Regions from separate parts of the Aeribacillus sp. FSL M8-0254 genome, predicted to be linked through region 2. Evidence: a T-box and tRNA genes for the amino acid it is inferred to sense, from the RefSeq annotation. Region 2 holds a T-box; the other holds one or more tRNA genes.

Region 1 (9,602 bases), 860 kb from region 2:
CCTGGGGCTGTAGTCGGTCCCAAGGGTTGGGCTGTTCGCCCATTAAAGCGGTACGCGAGCTGGGTTCAGAACGTCGTGAGACAGTTCGGTCCCTATCCGTCGCGGGCGCAGGAAATTTGAGAGGAGCTGTCCTTAGTACGAGAGGACCGGGATGGACGCACCGCTGGTGTACCAGTTGTCCCGCCAGGGGCACCGCTGGGTAGCTATGTGCGGAAGGGATAAGCGCTGAAAGCATCTAAGCGTGAAGCCCCCCTCAAGATGAGATTTCCCATCGCGAAAAGCGAGTAAGATCCCTTGAAGATGACGAGGTAGATAGGTCCGAGGTGGAAGCGTGGTGACACGTGGAGCTGACGGATACTAATCGATCGAGGACTTAACCAAGTAAGAGCATCTATTCGTGAAAGAAACGTTATCTAGTTTTGAAAGAATGACATTCCGATGTCATTTGACAACAGGAAGGAAAACAGAAAAGGCTGCTTGGTGGCAATGGCGAAGAGGTCACACCCGTTCCCATCCCGAACACGGAAGTTAAGCTCTTCAGCGCCGATGGTAGTGAGGGTTTGTCCCTTGTGAGAGTAGGACGCTGCCAGGCTGCCTTTATTTAATTGTTTTTAGGAGGATTAGCTCAGCTGGGAGAGCACTTGCCTTACAAGCAAGGGGTCGGCGGTTCGATCCCGTCATCCTCCACCATCTTGCATGCTCGTGCAGCTCAATTGGAGAGCATGTTCTGTCTTCTTTGATTATACTTCAGCGTACTACATTGAGATTCTTCTTAAGCAAGCTTACTTTCATTGGAATAACAATTTAAGCAAAGGAAAAAACTGAGTATTGAAGTTGTTATTATGCCGGTGTAGCTCAATTGGCAGAGCAACTGACTTGTAATCAGTAGGTTGGGGGTTCGATTCCTCTCGCCGGCATCATTTTAGTTGTTTTATTATGAATATGTCTTTCAATCAGTTGTCAGACAAGCAATGCTTCATCAAATTTGTGGCAGGTTGTTTTGCCCTGATGTCATTGATCGTTTTCCCAATAGTTAAGACAGAAGAGACAGCTGAAAAAATATTTTTGATCATGAGCCATTGCTCAGCAGGTAGTGCAACGAGCAAGGCTTCATCGAATAAGCGACGAGTTGTCCCGACGCATCCAACATCCTCGAAAAGACTGGCAGAGGAAGGGACATCTGACAAATTTAAAATGAATTAGAAGAATAAGTTTTTTATGAGCCATTAGCTCAGTCGGTAGAGCAACGAGCAAGGCTTCATCGAATAAGCGACGAGTTGTCCCGACGCATCCAACATCCTCGAAAAGACTGGCAGAGGAAGGGACATCTGACAAATGAAAAATGGATTAGAAGAAAAAAATTTTTTATGAGCCATTAGCTCAGTCGGTAGTGCAACGAGCAAGGCTTCATCGAATAAGCGACGAGTTGTCCCGACGCATCCAACATCCTCGAAAAGACTGGCAGAGGAAGGGACATCTGACAAATGAAAAATGGATTAGGAGAAAAAAATTTTTTATGAGCCATTAGCTCAGTCGGTAGAGCATCTGACTTTTAATCAGAGGGTCGGAGGTTCGAATCCTCCATGGCTCACCATTTTGACGCGGGTGTGGCGGAATTGGCAGACGCACTAGAATCAGGATCTAGCGCCTTTATGGCGTGGGGGTTCAAGTCCCTCCACCCGCATCATATGCGGAAGTAGTTCAGTGGTAGAACACCACCTTGCCAAGGTGGGGGTCGCGGGTTCGAATCCCGTCTTCCGCTTTTCTCTGCCGGGGTGGCGGAATTGGCAGACGCACAGGACTTAAAATCCTGCGGTAGGTGACTACCGTACCGGTTCAAGTCCGGTCCTCGGCACCATATTTGCGCCCGTAGCTCAATTGGATAGAGCGTTTGACTACGGATCAAAAGGTTAGGGGTTCGACTCCTCTCGGGCGCGCCATATACGGGAAGTAGCTCAGCTTGGTAGAGCACATGGTTTGGGACCATGGGGTCGCAGGTTCGAATCCTGTCTTCCCGACCAGGAATTTAAAGGGGCCTTAGCTCAGCTGGGAGAGCGCCTGCTTTGCACGCAGGAGGTCAGCGGTTCGATCCCGCTAGGCTCCATCCAAATATTTATTCATACAACCAATTCCAATAATCCGCTGAACCTTAGGGAGATTCCTAAGGTTTTTTTATTGCCCATGAAAAATGGACATGCCTGGCGCAGGTCGTTAAAAATTGCATATCACAATAAATTGATTGTTGAGGAAGCCAATCGGCGATATCATTGTGCTTGGTTATTTCTCACACTGACAGTTCGGAATGTCGAGGGAGGAGAGCTTCGCCAAACGATTTCCGATATGATGAAGGGGTTTAATCGTTTGACGAAGTACAAGCGATTTGATGCAGCCGTCCTTGGGTATTTTCGAGCTTTAGAAATCACGAAAAATCATGAAGAACATACATATCATCCACATTTTCATGTGTTATTACCAGTAAAGAAAAGTTATTTCACCAGGCAAGTTATATATTAGTCAAAAAGATTGGACAAGCCTTTGGAAAAAGGCAATGGATATTTGCCATTTTCCATTACGATCATTATCTCAAACTTTATTCATCAAGAGTATGTTTACAATATTTCAACGAATATATACGCAAAAATTTTCATAACGATTATTGTAAACGTAATATATATATTCATCATTGTTAAAAAAAATATCATCGATTCCAAAAAGGCGCTATTATTGTGTATGTTTTTAATCGTAATAAATGCTCTAGTTTTATTCATTAATTTCAATTCACTATAAAAAACGATTCAGAGGAACTTGGATAAAATTTTCTTCATTCTTGAATATATGAGAGGATAGGAAAATGGGTAATGAAATAAAAATGTATTTTTCTCATCACAAACCAATTTATGTTATACTTGCTGCAATCATGATAGACCCCCATGCCGAAAAAAATTCGGCACCATCGGAAGGATGAAAACGAATATTGTCGAAATAACTCCTTGCAGCTGGGGTCATGAGGTCGATGCATCTATGGTACGCAAGAGTCCGAAAGATAGACGGACCCCAGTAGCCTGGTGCACCACGGAATGTCGCTCCCGAGTTGGGAAGCACGCAGGATAGAATGCTTCGTCATAGGCTACTGCACCAGCTGAAGATGAAATGAAGCAGGGAGGGAAAGCGATGAAGGTATTATATGAACGTTGTTGTGGAGTAGACGTGCATAAAAAATCCATTACCGCTTGTACCATCACCCCTGAAGGAAAAGAAATACGAACATTCGGTACCATGACCGATGAATTGCTGGAGTTTGTGAACTGGTTGAAAGAAAAAGGGGTGACGCACGTGGCGATGGAATCGACAAGCGTGTACTGGAAACCGTTGTACAATTTGCTCGAACTCGAACAAATCGAAACGCTTGTCGTCAATGCCCGGCATATTAAAGCAGTTCCTGGACGGAAGACGGATATGAAGGATGCCGAGTGGATCGCCAACTTGCTTCGCCATGGATTGTTGAAAGGAAGTTATATTCCGGACCGAGCCCAACGAGAACTGCGAGAACTCGTTCGATATCGTCGCAGTTTGATCGAAGAAAGAGCGCGGGAATTGAATCGGATTCAAAAAGTATTGGAAGGAGCGAACATCAAGTTGTCGTCCGTTGTTTCCGATATCAATGGGGCATCGGCACGAAAAATGATTCGTGCGTTGATCGAAGGGAAAAACGATCCGATGGTCATCGCTCAGCTCGCAAAAGGGAAATTGAAACAAAAAGTGGAAGAACTCCAGCGCGCATTACACGGGGTAATCGGCCCTCATCAACGGATGATGTTAGCCGAACAATGGCGGCATGTGGAATACCTAGATGAAGCGATTGCGCGATTAGATCAGGAGATCGAGGAGAGAACGCGCCCTTTTGAAGAAGCGCTGGAGCTCTTAGATACGATTCCGGGAGTCGGGCGGAAAAGTGCGGAACAAATTTTGGCGGAAATCGGAACCGATATGAGTCGCTTTGCATCAGCGAGCCATCTGGCATCGTGGGCAGGCATGGCACCAGGAAACTACGAGAGTGCGGGGAAACGGTTATCAAGCCGAACGAGGAAAGGGAACAAGAAGCTGAGAGCGTGTTTAGTAGAATGTGCCCGTGCCGCCGCGAGAAAGAAGGATACGTATTTATCCGCGAAATATCACCGCATAGCCGCAAGAAGAGGGGCGAATCGAGCGAGTATGGCAGTTGGACGAACGATATTAGAAATCATCTATTACCTGTTAACTCGGAAGGAACCGTATAAAGAATTAGGGGCAGACTATTGGGATCGTCAACGGGAAGCAAAGATCGTGCGTCAAACGGTGAAGAAATTAGAGGGGTTAGGGTACGAAGTGAAGTTAGAAAAAGTGGGTGCATAAGGGAATTAAACCATATATAAACTTTAATACCTTCCTTTGGAAATTATATTCCAAAGGCTAGGTGGGGGTTGTTTTTTGCCAAATTTTGTTTTCAGGATAGGATGCGGACTGCAATATTTCATACTTAGCAATGAGAATATGAAGTCTGTACAGGATGCTTTATCGGAAGAATCGGAGTCATTGATTTTCCAAAGCTTCTCTGTCGATATCATTGCCCTAATTGCCTTGCTATATTATATTTTTTGCTCTGCTGCTTCAATCATGAAAGATGGAGTTTTTGAAAAAAATAAAAGCACCCGTAAAATGATTTTACATAAAATATACGCTTCTTATTTGTTCGTATTTATTTGCAACGGAATCATTGTATTATCGACTAGCATAATCGTTATCATACTTTATGGATTTCATCATGATATTTTTTATCATGCATTGTTATTACTTATTGCGAAGTCCTATACCGCAATTTTTTATGTAACATGATCTATGTTTTTGGCTGTTCTATTCAAAAAGTATATGTTTATTTTTACCATACTTTTTGTTGTGGAGATTGCAAAAATTGCGGTTTTTGCATTTCTGCGTAAATTTGCTGTTTTTGATTACGTTATATTCAATCATTTAGATATTTCTTCTTATTTTCATTTGCCGTCTTCGGGAATTGATAAGGGATATAACATAGTATTTTCCATTGCCATATATTTAGCGTATATATTCCTTCTGCAAGCTTTGAGTGTTTATATATTCAACAAGAAAAGAGAGCGTGTAACCGATTAATTAACATTTATCGTTGTTATGGATGGCATTATCACCATTGTAAAGATTTTGAAAAGGCCGTTTAGCTCGCTAGGATAGCTGTTAAAAATACTTTGGCTTCATATCAAAAGAAAAGTCAGACCTGTTCTCTTTTGTCCATTATATGATTAACTGAATATACCAATGGAAAATTTCCGTTTCATAAAAATATGAAAGCACGGCTCCAATACTTATGAAAGGTCCGAATGGTATCGCCGATTTACGGCTTAATTGTTTCGTGATGATGCCAAATAAACCGAATAATGCACCAATCAAGGTAGACAGGAAAAAAGCTAATAAAACTCCTTTAAGACCTAAAGCATATCCTAAAACAGCAAATAGTTTAATATCTCCGCCTCCCATTCCGCCATTGCTTACAATGGCAATGAAATAAAGAAGGATAAAACCGACAGTCATTCCAATTATCGAATCATACCAAGGATGAAGCGGAATCCAGGTCCGCAGGAGAACAAATAGAACGAAGAAAAAGATTAAAATTCGATTCGGAATCAATTTGTAAGATAAATCACTCACCGTAATAATGATCAGGAGTGAAACAAAGGGTAGTGCTACTAAAAGCTCCTTGCTAAATCCAATTTTATAAAAACTAAAAACAAATAGTAAACCTGTAAACAGCTCCATCACGGGGTAAATAGCCGAAATCGGTACACGGCAGCTGCGGCATTTTCCTTTCTGAAGCACATATGAAAAGATGGGTATTAATTCATACCAGGATAAGAAATGGCCACAATGCGGGCAGTGCGACCTCGGCTGAACGATTGAGCGTTTTTTCGGGACGCGAAGACCGACAACATTAAAAAAAGACCCGAAAATGATTCCGATAACAAAGAAAAAAAGGTAAACGAAAACCATTGCCAAACTCCTCGTACATTAGTATTTAGGGCTGTTTTTACCATTTTGCGATTCCTTATTTGTTTCTGATGAATGACTTTTATCTGCTGAATCAAAATAAAAAGTAGTTAATTGAATTTCCATTGTAATGGTTTGATTCGTTTCGTCCTCTAAAAGCTCCTTTTCTCCCGGTTTTGTGAATGAAAGGACGTCCACTCGGGTGATTCGCTCCAATTTTTCTATTTCTTGTAGGAATTGTAAAAAATGTTTGAAATCTGGTGAAACAACCGACAGATTGAAGGTTATTAGCTTCACGTTTTTATATTTATCTTCCTTTGTCGATTCGTTGGAAGCTGATTGGTTTTCGCTTTGATTAGACGGAGCATTTGCACTTTCATTTTCAGATTGATTAGTTGCAGACTCCATTTCGGTTGATTCATTTTGCTCCTTATTTTCGTTCGTATTGTTCGTATCTGTTTTATTGTTTTCCGATAATAATTCCGATTCAGACAGCGTTTGCTCATCCTGAAAGGAAATGTTCTGGATTTGGCTGCCGCTGACGTATTCCGCTTCCTGTAAATCAAGCAGCAGCTGATCCATATTGCGGCTTAACGGCATTTTTTTCTCTAATTGAGCAGTATTTTCTTCCTTATCCGTTTTACTTTTATTCAATTGTGCTTCCAATTGCTTCATTTCCACTTCAAGCTGATTGGCATCTAACTGTGCAAGCGCAACATCGTCTTTCAAAGGCTTTACCGTATACATATACACAACGCCAATAAGCAAAAACAGTAAAACGATTAAACAATAAAAAAAGATTTTCCTTTCTTGGAGGAAATCACTCATCTTCTTCACCCCCGTTTTCGTCCTCTAACGCCGAAGAATGAGTCTCAAGAATAATATTCACATCATATCTCGGAATCTCCTTGAACATTTCTTCATCCGCTTGTTCCTCTGAAGCTTCTTCAAATGTGAAGGTTTTAATTTCTTTGATCCTTACATTTGTAAAAAGAGGGGAAGAGACGAGCTTTGCAACATAAGATGCGGCAACATCCAATGATTCGAATTGGGTTTGGATCGACAATTGTTTATTTTCATATTCATAATGGCTTAAATAGCTATGATTTGGCAGCAATTCCAGCAATTCTTCAATGAGATGTGAGGTAGGTGCGGTCAATTCCTCTGCTTTAGCGACCGCTTCTTCTAAGCTGCCTGATTGTCCATTTTTTTGATTTTCTACTTGAGTTTCTAAAATTTCCTTATCCATTTTTAAATTTTCGATTCTCGTATCGGCCAGTTTTTTCTCATTTTTCGTATGAATATATTGATAAACAATGATCGATAAACAGATTAGCCAAACAATAAGAAAAGAGATAAAAATAATCAAAAACGACGAGCTTTGTCTTTCGGATTTCGGCAATAAATTTATTTCAGGGATCACTTAACTTCCCCCTTTCAAGGCAAGCCCTAAAGCAGGTATAAAATGACGAGGAACTTTATCCATTTTTTCAGGAGAAAGGTAAGCATCTAAAATCGTAACGGGAATTTGAAATTGACTTTCTATTTTTTTTCTAATCAAATCTAAGTTTGGAAAATCTCCTAACAGCATAATTTTCGATACAGCTTTCTGACCTTTATGAATGGAGTAGCGGTAAAAATTCATCATCCGCTCCAATTCCATTATTTGATCATCAATTAAACCTAAAAATTGCGCTTCGTCACCATTATACGTCCAGGTGAGCAGATCATCATCGTATTGGGAGCTTGTCCAATCCTTCATTTGAATATCTAAATCTTGAAATCTTAAAAATTCAGGTTGGTCCTCAGAAAAAATACTGATCATAATTGAGTTTAAATTCAACTCCAAAAATAAATATGCTTCATCTGTATTTTTTGTCATATATGTATATTGGAAATACCGATATACGCCAATGGAACGAATATCGGCAACTACAGGCTTCAGTCCTGCATCAATCAAAATCTCCGTATATTTTCTCATTTCATCTTCTGGAACAGCAAAAAGAAGCCCTTCCCGTTCTTGTGTATCATCCTTTCCAGGCAATGGAGATACATCGAAGATTGGATTGTCAAATGGAAGATAAAGTGTATGTCCTAATTCCATAATAAAGTGACCGTTGATTTCTTTATCTTTTAAATGAGCAGGAAACTTTACCTTTCTCATAATGACAAGGGAATCAGGCGCATAAAACTGGACATTCCGCCTTTTGATTCCCCACTCTTTGACGGTCTCCTTCATAAAATGATAAAACTCCATCTCATCAAGAATTCGCCCATGCTCTAGCAGGCCGTTCGGTATAGACTTTTCTTTGAAATGTTTAATATTTGATAAATCGCCGCCGGAATGATCCACCATCCGAAGCGCGTAATCATCGATGACTAAGTTGATTGTTTTTTTAGCCGAAAGAAAAGTGAGCATAGGCGAACCCTCCTGTGACCAAATATTTTGGAAAAGAGAAATACTTCAGCTTTTGATAAAAAGTAACAGGCAAATTATTATGTTTACATGTTCCAAGTTTACAACGAAAAAGATTCTTTAGTTATTATCTAAGTATTTCCGTAATTCTCCTTCAGTTACACTTGTAGCATTATTCGTACCAGCTATTCCAACTGCAGGATGACCAGAAATTGACCAAGTAGTGCCGTTAAATGAAACTCGGAAATCATCATTGTCAATTTCAAAATCAATATATCCTGCAAGCTCATCGGCAGTATAAGACGCTTCAGTACCATCTTCTTGATCACCATCTTCTTGATCACCATCTTCTTGATCACCATCTTCTGGATCACCAACTTGAGCATATTTTAGCTTGGCAGCTGAAATAATATTTAATGCCTCTGATACAGTAGCACGGTCTCTAGAATCGCCAATGACATTTGTGATAATCGGGATTGCAATAGCTAGTATGATTGCAATGATGATAATAACAGCCAATAGCTCAATTAATGTCATCCCTTTTTCTTTTTTGAGAAGTTTTACATGTTTTCTCATTTCATGTTCCTCCTTTGTTTTAGTTTTCATAAATTAACTTTCATAAAGCATAACGGCAAGCGCTTGTCATGTTATCCCAAACTTTATTAACTCGATTTCTTGACCACCTCCTAAAGGGATTTTTTGGAATCTAGTACAATACGTTTCTTTTAGATATGCTTTAATGCTGCAAGCTTCGTCATCTATTTACATTTGCTGATAAATGCTAAACATAGGCATCATAATAGCAAGAACAATCGTCCCAATGACTAAGGCTAAAATGACGATCATAATCGGTTCGATCAGCGATTTCAAAATTTCAACGCTGCGGTCAACTTCCGCTTCATAGAAATCGGCTATTTTGGTTAACATAAAATCTAATGAACCAGTCTCTTCGCCGATCGCCGTCATATGGGTGACGAGCGGAGGGATTACCCAGCTTTTTCTAAACGGTTCGGATAAGCGGTCTCCTTTTTCTAAACTATCACGTGCGTCCAACACGACTTTTCCAATGACTGGATTGTTGACAACCCGCTCGACAATAGTTAAAGCTTGTAAAATCGGCACTGAACTAGAAAAA
Region 2 (9,602 bases):
TAAATTTGTTCACCTTTTTGATCGCATGTTACCGCTACATGATATTTTATGTCGATATATTTTTGAGTTGGAAGCGCAGTTAAAAAAGCGTTCACTTCCTCTTCTAAATCTTTTTCATGCTCTTCGTCAAAAATGGCGACTTTATAGCTCAATTTCTTCACACTCCCTTTATTTATCTCGTTGCTTCCAATATACTTTTATGCTTGTACAAATATGACACTTTTAATAAAGGGATGTCGGCAGTTTTTATGGGGATTTTGAGGGTATTACATGCGGTATGGTTTACTGTTTTTGCCACGCTAATCTTCCTTTATAAATAGAGTAGGGTAACCTCTTTCAAGGCTACCCCCTCATCAAACCGTACGTGCCCTATTAAGGCATACGGCTTACCAATGTGTTACAATTAATACGTCGCTAACCTTTGCGCATATTGCATTTTACGGACACGGTCAGGAGTGTAAAACTCTTGACCCTCTTCTTTCGCTCTTTGTTTACGTCTTTCGAGTTCTTTTCGTTGTTTTTCTTTCATACGTTGAATGTAATTTTCTAAAGTAAATCCATAAATTTTATGATAGTAATACCAATATGCTGGTATTAAACCTATCCTCGCAAAGAATTCATTATTCCATTTTGTTTTCATAAGATGTCCTTTTCTTTGATTTGGATGACTGTGTATCATGGCAACTCTTAACCTTTTTCGTATGTAACCATCTATCGCTAATAACTCTTTTCCAAATGCTTGAAAGAAGCAAGAACTTTTAAATCCAAATTGTGCATTTGCCTTAATTGCTTCATAGATCGTCAGAAAATAGTTTACCTTGCCTCGAATGATTGGATTAACCTGCCCAAGCCATTTCTCTTTGCTGAGTGTGAGTGTTTTCCTTGTCTTTGCTTTTATTTTCTGACGAAAATCTTTCCAAGTTGCATCTTTTGGTTTAGCGATATAGTATGGTTTACCATCCTTTTTGCGTTTTCGCCAATGTTCAAATGTAAACCCTATGAAGTCAAAATCGTCATTATTGAAATCTACAAATTTCGTTTTCTCCGATGAGAGTTCAAGACCGAGTTCCGCTAGTTTCTCTTTCGTGACTTCTGCAGCTTTCTTGATGTCTTCCTCTGTTTTAGCAAACACCAGGAAATCGTCTGCGTATCTGACAAATCGAAAATTGTGCTCAGCCCACATCCAATCAAGCTCATTTAGATAGATATTGGCAAGTAGTGGAGAAATGACACCCCCTTGGGGTGTTCCTGAAGCTGTTGCATGGTATTTTCCTTCCTCCATGTATCCAGCTTTTAACCATTTCCAAATCATGTCTAATACCGTTCCATCCGCAATGTATTTGTTTAACACTCTCATTAAGTTCTTATGCGGAATATTGTCGAAGAAGCCTTTGATATCTGCATCATAAATGTAGTTATATCCTTGTTCGATATTAGCCATGATTATTTGTAGGACGCGCTTCGCGCCTAGATTTGGTCTATAACCACATGACCATTTATGGAAAAAGCCATTTTCGAATTTCGGTTGTAGCACATCTACTAGAGCTTGTTGGACAATTCGGTCTTCAATGTTAGGGATTCCTAAAGGTCTAAGTTTGCCGTTCTTCTTTGGAATGTAATGTCTTCTTACTGGGGAAGGTTTATATTCTTTTCTTCTTAACTTTTGTAAAAGTGAGTTTAGATTCTCATCTAAGTTATATCGATAGCTGTCTATCGTTTCACCATCGATACCGCCAGACCCACCGTTCGCTTCTACCTTATCCCAGGCTGCTTTTAATTTCCTGTCAAAGAGAATTTGTCCATAAATACTATGCCATTTTAAAGTTAACGCACGGTTCATTGCATATTCCACACCTTTCATTGTGTACATTCAGTTCGTTTTTACCGCAGTATCGTTTCCTGTTCGCATTACACACCTTTACAGATGTAGAGCCACAAGGTCGTTCCCCTTCCGTTCATACTTGGTTTGGTCCAAATACTACTTCCGTACTATGGGAACGTCTGACTTCTCCATTCACATTCATCATTTCGGATTGCCCTTATAGATGGATGTCCCTAAGGTAGAATGGAGACCTCACGGGGTCATCGTACCTTCCTTATAAGCATACCCAGCACCATCACTTGATAAGCCATCTCTATTCAGCTGATTTATCGAACAGAGACCACTACTCTCAGTAGAGGACTTCCCATTATTTCCGCATGGTCGTCAACTTACCCTGCCGCTGTGCTTCACGCTTATGCATTTGGGTCTGCCTAACCGACTACGGGTCTCTCGACTTTCCGCATCTCCTTCAGACACCACCTCACGATGATGCCCTAGATTAGTCTTCACTGGTTGTATCAGCACTCCAGTGGAAGGACTTTCACCTTCGAGAAAAAAATGAGTCTTCCAGGTTATTCAGAGCCGTGTTTACCATAGGTATCGTGCTCCAGCCTTTAACGACTCATTCAGTGTAGAATCCCTACACAAAGTACGACTGCCCGTCGCACGGAAAAAACCGCGCCTACATAAGCGCGGTTTTTCCACTTATTTTTTTATCTCGCTCTTCGGTTTGGTTTCCCCTGTCCATTCGAGCATTCCGCCAACCATATTGATGACATTAAAACCAAGATCCTGTAAATATAAACAAACATTTTCACTTCTTCTTCCTGAGCGGCAGACGAAAATATATTCCTTTTCTTTATCAAATTCTTCAATGCGGTCAGGGATTTCTCCCATCGGAATATGTTTTGCTTGTGGAATCATGCCTTCTTCTACTTCTTCTTCCTCGCGGACATCAATAATGTCTAATGTTTCGCCGTTTTCAAGCTTCGTTTTGAGATCATTTGGTGTGATTTCTTTTACCATGAATGGCCATCCTTTCATTGATATTCAAGCTTAATTGGCTACGATGTTGACAAGCTTGCCAGGAACAGCAATCACTTTACGAACGGTTTTGCCTTCAAGCTGTTCTTTTATTTTTTCATCATCCATCGCGATTTTTTCCATTTCCTCTTTAGAAGCATCGTTTGGTACAAGCAGCTTTGCCCGCACTTTTCCGTTGATTTGAATGACAATTTCCACTTCATCTTCGACAAGCTTTGATTCATCCCATGCCGGCCACGATTCATAAGCAATCGTTTCAGAATGGCCGAGTTTTTCCCAAAGCTCTTCGCAAATATGCGGAGCAACCGGCGATAAAAGCTTTACAAAGCCTTCCATATATTCTTTCGGAAGAATTGTCGCTTTATAAGCTTCATTAATAAATACCATCAGTTGCGAAATAGCTGTGTTAAAATGCAGATTTTCATAATCCTCCGTTACCTTTTTCACTGTTTGGTGATAAATGCGTTCAAGCTCTTGAGACGGTTCATCGACGATTTTCGGATTCAACTCGCCATTTTCCATTACAAACAGCCGCCATACACGATCTAAAAATCTTCTTGCGCCGTCGAGTCCTTTTGTTGACCATGCAATGGATGCATCAAGCGGACCCATGAACATTTCATATAAACGGAGAGTATCCGCTCCGTGGCTTTCAACGATTTCATCAGGATTGACGACATTTCCTTTTGATTTGCTCATCTTTTCATTGTTTTCGCCGAGGATCATTCCTTGGTTAAACAATTTTTGGAACGGTTCTTTCGTCGGAACTACTCCGATATCGTATAAAAATTTATGCCAGAAACGGGCATACAGCAAGTGTAAAACAGCATGCTCAGCCCCGCCGATATAAATGTCCACAGGCAGCCATTTTTTCAATTTTTCAGGATCAGCTAATTGTTCTGAATTGTGCGGGTCAATATAGCGCAAATAGTACCAGCAGCTTCCCGCCCATTGAGGCATTGTGTTTGTTTCGCGCCGCCCTTTTTTGCCTGTTTTCGGGTCAACGACATTCACCCAATCCTCAATATTCGCTAAAGGTGACTCACCGGTTCCCGAAGGTCTAATTTCATCTGTTTCCGGAAGCACTAACGGCAGCTCCTCTTCAGGAACAGCTGTGATCGTGCCGTCTTCCCAATGGATGATCGGAATCGGTTCACCCCAATAACGTTGACGGCTGAACAACCAGTCTCGGAGACGGTATGTCACTTTTCTTTGTCCTTTTTTGTTTTCCTCCAGCCATTTGATCATCGCTTCAATTGCTTCTTCTTTATTCAATCCGTTCAAAAAGTCGGAATTTACATGCTCGCCGTCTCCTGTATAAGCTTCTTGTTCGAGGTTTCCTCCAGCGACAACCTCTTTAATCGGCAGGTCAAATTTTTTCGCAAATTCATAGTCCCGTTCATCGTGGGCAGGCACGGCCATGATCGCACCTGTACCATAGCTCATTAAAACATAATCGGCAATCCAAATCGGCAATCTTTCTCCATTGGCAGGATTTACAGCATAGGCTCCGGTAAACACGCCTGTTTTTTCCTTCGCCAAGTCCGTTCTTTCGAGATCGCTTTTACTTTTAATTTGATCTAAATAGGCTTCCACCGCTTCTTTTTGTTCCTCGGTTGTAATTTCTTTCACAAGCGGATGTTCAGGCGCAAGCACTGTATACGTAGCACCGAAAAGCGTATCTGGACGAGTAGTAAAAACAGTAAAGGTTTTATCAGTTCCATCGACTATAAAATGAATTTCCGCACCTTCCGACCGGCCGATCCAATTTCGCTGCATTTCCTTTATGCTTTCCGGCCAATCAAGCTCTTCTAAATCTTCCAGCAGCCTGTCAGCATATGCGGTAATTTTTAACACCCATTGTTTCATCGGACGGCGTTCAACAGGATGTCCTCCCCGTTCGCTTTTTCCGTCGATGACCTCTTCATTTGCAAGAACAGTTCCGAGTGCCGGGCACCAGTTGACGGGCACTTCATCAATGTAAGCAAGTCCTTTTTCATAAAGCTTTAAGAAAATCCATTGTGTCCATTTATAATATTCCGGATCAGTTGTATTTACTTCCCGATCCCAATCATAGGAAAATCCTAGTGATTGAATTTGTCTGCGAAAATTATCAATATTTTTTTTCGTAAATTCCGCAGGATCGTTGCCGGTATCTAAAGCATATTGCTCAGCCGGAAGTCCAAATGCATCCCATCCCATCGGATGGAGAACATTGTATCCTTGCATCCGTTTCATTCGCGCCAAAATGTCGGTTGCCGTATAACCTTCAGGATGTCCTACATGAAGACCAGCTCCCGAAGGATACGGAAACATATCCAATGCATAAAACTTCGGTTTATCGGAATCATCCTCTGTTTTAAATGTTTTGTTTTTTAGCCAATAATCTTGCCATTTTTTCTCAATCTCACGATGGTTGTAAGACATGTAAAAATCCTCCTTTGCTATATATATGTATAAGCGTCAAATAATAAAAAAACTCCCATCCCCACGACGAAGGGACGAGAGACAATTTCCCGCGGTACCACCCAAATTAGCGCAAATGCACTCACTCTGTTCCGTAACGTGGAAACACGTCGGGCATTAGTCTGTACCGGAATACATTTCACACCCGCAACTCAAAGGGGAGTTCGTGAATAAACAACGATTGACTTTCACCTTCCGTCAACTCTCTAGACGCCTTTATCCACTACTGATCCTTTTCACCGTTCTTGCTTTTTCATCCACTTATCATATTGTTATTTTAATGAATTTTATGAGTTCATGCAAGTCAATGTCGAAAAATTTGGATTTCAGTCTAATAATTAATAATTGACAGACCCTTTCAAGCTTGAATCAAGCAGCATTTCTGCTTCATTTAAAATGTCCTGCAAGATCGTGTCAGCAGCGTTTGGTCTATATAATTCAGCAATGCTCATTTTCATTTTTTCCATTTTTTCAGGGTGGTTAAATAAATCATTGACCGTCTCTTGAACTTTTTCAAGCTTATTGATGACAACCGCCGCCCCTTTTGCTGCAAACAAATCGGCATTCTCCCTTTCCTGCCCCGGAACAGGTTTATAGAGAATAAGCGGAACTTTTAATGCGGCCGCCTCGCTGAGAGTAATCCCTCCAGGCTTTGTTATCATGCAGGAACAAATGCGAAAGAGCTCGTCGATTCTTTCGACATAGCCAAAAACTTTTATTCGATCCGGGTGAATATACTGAAGCGGTTCAAGCTCATCTTTCAGCGATTGGTTATTTCCGCATACAACGACTATTTGCATGTCATCTCGTGTAAAAAATGATTCACACAAGTCTTTTACATTTTTTAAAACTCCATGAGCGCCTGTAGCAATTAACAAAGTTTTCTTGTTCGGATCCAAATTGTATTTTTTATATAAATCGATCGTTTCCATTTTTTCTTCAAACTGCGGCCGAATAGGAATTCCAGTTACTTTGACAAGCGCTGGATGGATGTTGAGCATTGTCAGTTTTTCCTTCACATCGTCGCACGAAACATAATATTTATCAATGTTTTTATGAACCCATACTCGGTGAAGACAAAAATCGGTCAGCACATTAAAAGTCGGGATGAACACGCCTGTCCGCGTGCGGTATTCTGGCACAACGGAAATAGGAAATGTATTAATAATGATGTCAGGATTTATCTCCCTTACTAGCTGATTCAACTTGCGGTGTCCAAGCTTCAAATACAAATTCATAATGCGTTTGTTAGACATTTTGTCCACACTATAATAAAATAACCGATAAAATTGCTTTCCGATAGAGAAACTTTTCAAATATAAATATCTTGTGATTTCTGCCATAATTGGATGAGACTCGCTGATTAAATCAGAAACTTTTACGTTGTTGATTCCCATTTTATGCAAAGACTGCTCCAATGTTTTAGCAACTTGGATATGACCGTTTCCGTAATTTGCCGTTAATATTAATATCTTTGGGTCTTTTAACATTTTATTCACCTCAACTTAAAGCAGCTCAACAATTAGAACGAACTAAAATCAAAATAGTTTCACTTTAAATGTATATTTCCATTTATAATTTTAGGAGAAAAAAATTAAAAATCCTTTATTATTTTATTACATTTACATTTCACTGGAAATTTTCGTTTTTTTTGTTGGTTGCAATAGCTAAAATGACAAATATATGGATTGGGATTTTTTAATGTCCAACAAAAAATAATTCTGCCCGTTTACTCGCATGGTTCATACAAGAATCTTACCGATACGCATTGGTTTAATTGAATTTATGCCGTTTTTCCGGGGATTTTTTACCTAGCTAATGGGCAGCCAAAACTGCATGAATAACACCGAGAAGAATAAGATATGCCCTCCGAACAAAGTTTTTCCTTTATCTTTTCTGAACCGTTTTAGCCAAACAAGCTGAAACTCACGCTGCAGAGGTTCAAATACTTTTTCTTTGCTAAACTTTATTTATGAAAAGCATTGGCAAATTCGTTATTCATGTCTTTCATCCATTGGTATATTTGTTCAAAGCTGATTCCTGCATAAAATGCGTCGATCATAATTTGCCGCAGCTCCTCTTTAATCATTTCAATTTTCTCTTCATCCAGCTTTTTCTGCACCATTTTCGATACAAATGTCCCCCGTCCTCTTAGCGTTTCAATCAAGCCTTCTCTTTCCAGCTCTTTATAAGCCTTTGAAACCGTGTTAGGATTAGCGATAATCATGGAAGACATCTCTCTTACAGAGGGCAGTTTATCGCCAGGCTTTAACACACCTTTGATACATAGTTCTTTCATTTTTTTTATGATCTGCTCATATATCGGAGTGGCACTTCTCGGGTCAATTTCAAACATCAAATACCCTTCTTTCTTACAAAAAGGACTCTTTTGTATTATGTGTACTACATTATATAGTACACATAATACAGAAAAGATGCAATCAACATTTCTGATTCCGCATATAAAGAACACTGAATGATTTCACTCGTTCGGGGGCTCTTGATCTTAGGGAAAAATTATGATGTACATAGTCGTATAGCAGCTTTTGCTAGAAGTTTGGCTGATGTTCAACAAACTGATCCCGATTTTGTTTGAAAATGTAATCGTTCATTCGCATTGAGCCGAGCTTTTATATCGGTAATTGCGCAATCTGTTGAAAGATATTTTTATTCTATATTTTCGTTTTTATTCCAAAAACCATTCTTTCCCTATGCAAATTTATATATAAGATCAAATCGGCTAAAGAATAAATGAAAAATCATAATTGCAATTAAAGGGCAAGCCTACAATCAGGCTTTGCCCTGGAATTTTAATGATCGAGCAAAATCATCTCATTTTGAAGGTGCTGCAGTTGAAGGCGCATGCGGTGAAGCTGCTCCCGCTGCTGGTCATTTGCGCTTAAACTGAGTTTTTCCACTTCTGCAAGCGCATCTTGAAGCTTTTGCTGTGCATTTGTATATTCTTCATCATTGTAATGCTCCTGTTTCAGTCCTTCAATATATTGCTCATTTGCATATTCCAATGCTTGCTGGCAATGTTGAATGCACTCTTCCACGGATTGTCTAGTAGCCAAACAAATCCCCTCCTTGATGAAGAATTTCTTCATCAACTGTATTTTTCGCTATTTCTGCAAGCTCCATCATGAAAAAAGCTGGTAAATTCTTATTTGAGATTGGTTTGGCAATCATGGTAAAATGTCTTGATAGTATATCGAAACAGGAGGAGTAGGAATTGGCGAACCACAATCCATTTCCGTATACGAATGACAACAAACGGTATCATACATGGAATTACCATTTACGAAATACATTTGGAGATAAAGTGTTTAAAGTTGCTTTAGACGGAGGATTTGACTGTCCAAACCGCGACGGTACGGTAGCACATGGCGGGTGTACGTTTTGCAGTGCCGCAGGGTCGGGCGATTTTGCCGGAAACAGAGCTGATGATCTTGTTACGCAATTTCACGACATTAAAAGCAAAATGCATGAGAAATGGAAAAACGGAAAGTATATTGCTTACTTTCAGGCATTTACAAACACTCATGCACCCGTGGAAGTTCTTCGTGAGAAATATGAAACGGTATTAGGTCTCGAAGGAGTTGTCGGTTTGTCCATTGCTACAAGGCCTGACTGTTTGCCTGACGATGTTGTTGATTATTTGGCGGAATTAAATGAGAGGACATATCTTTGGGTTGAATTAGGATTGCAAACCGTTCACCAGCGGACCGCTGATTTAATTAACCGTGCGCACGATTATGAATGTTATGTGGAAGGAGTTAACAAGCTCAGAAAGCACGGAATCCGAGTTTGCACACACATCATAAACGGTCTTCCGCTTGAAACGTACGATATGATGATGGAAACTGCAAAAGAAGTTGCTAAGCTGGATGTTCAAGGAATTAAAATTCATCTGCTCCATTTGTTAAAAGGTACACCGATGGTTAAGCAATATGAAAAAGGGATGGTGCGCTTTTTATCCTTTGATGAATATGTACAATTAGTTTGCGATCAACTAGAGGTACTGCCTCCCGAAATGATCGTTCATCGCATTACAGGCGACGGTCCAATCGATTTAATGATAGGGCCGATGTGGAGCGTTAACAAATGGGAAGTGCTGAATGCCATTGATGCCGAACTCGAAAAACGAAACAGCTACCAAGGGAAGTATTATACAAAAGATCGAGTGATGTCAAAATGAACCTCATTCGCATTCTTCCATTTGCAAAAAAATTGATGGCTTCCGCTGTCCAAAACGGCGATATCGTTATTG

What was found. A T-box is a leader RNA that pairs with one kind of tRNA and senses whether it is charged. The one in region 2 lies ahead of leuS (leucine--tRNA ligase), so its partner is inferred to be a tRNA-Leu.
Region 1: it has a tRNA-Leu gene. The T-box ahead of leuS (leucine--tRNA ligase) is inferred to sense a tRNA for this amino acid. The anticodon was not compared.

The regions. Positions count from the first base shown of each region.
Region 1 covers NZ_JBBOZY010000001.1:97,649-107,250, forward strand. The annotation lists rRNA gene NSQ44_RS00460 (23S ribosomal RNA) at 1-381, shown strand, start outside; rRNA gene rrf (5S ribosomal RNA) at 477-592, shown strand; tRNA gene NSQ44_RS00470 (tRNA-Val) at 615-690, shown strand; tRNA gene NSQ44_RS00475 (tRNA-Thr) at 845-917, shown strand; tRNA gene NSQ44_RS00480 (tRNA-Lys) at 1,519-1,594, shown strand; tRNA gene NSQ44_RS00485 (tRNA-Leu) at 1,602-1,684, shown strand; tRNA gene NSQ44_RS00490 (tRNA-Gly) at 1,691-1,762, shown strand; tRNA gene NSQ44_RS00495 (tRNA-Leu) at 1,770-1,858, shown strand; tRNA gene NSQ44_RS00500 (tRNA-Arg) at 1,864-1,940, shown strand; tRNA gene NSQ44_RS00505 (tRNA-Pro) at 1,945-2,021, shown strand; tRNA gene NSQ44_RS00510 (tRNA-Ala) at 2,032-2,104, shown strand; gene NSQ44_RS00515 (protein rep) at 2,182-2,514, shown strand; gene NSQ44_RS00520 (IS110 family transposase) at 3,172-4,392, shown strand; gene NSQ44_RS00525 (hypothetical protein) at 4,468-4,872, shown strand; gene NSQ44_RS00530 (prepilin peptidase) at 5,302-6,054, opposite strand; gene NSQ44_RS00535 (hypothetical protein) at 6,073-6,879, opposite strand; gene NSQ44_RS00540 (PilN domain-containing protein) at 6,872-7,474, opposite strand; gene pilM (type IV pilus biogenesis protein PilM) at 7,475-8,470, opposite strand; gene NSQ44_RS00550 (prepilin-type N-terminal cleavage/methylation domain-containing protein) at 8,588-9,043, opposite strand; gene NSQ44_RS00555 (type II secretion system F family protein) at 9,230-9,602, opposite strand, start outside.
Region 2 covers NZ_JBBOZY010000001.1:961,446-971,047, reverse strand. The annotation lists gene NSQ44_RS04875 (sporulation protein Cse60) at 1-152, opposite strand, end outside; gene ltrA (group II intron reverse transcriptase/maturase) at 404-1,861, opposite strand; gene NSQ44_RS04865 (rhodanese-like domain-containing protein) at 2,528-2,848, opposite strand; gene leuS (leucine--tRNA ligase) at 2,879-5,293, opposite strand; T-box leader at 5,361-5,581, opposite strand; gene NSQ44_RS04855 (diglucosyl diacylglycerol synthase) at 5,671-6,822, opposite strand; gene NSQ44_RS04850 (GntR family transcriptional regulator) at 7,299-7,688, opposite strand; gene NSQ44_RS04845 (YtzC family protein) at 8,143-8,406, opposite strand; gene NSQ44_RS04840 (TIGR01212 family radical SAM protein) at 8,565-9,530, shown strand; gene NSQ44_RS04835 (class I SAM-dependent methyltransferase) at 9,527-9,602, shown strand, end outside.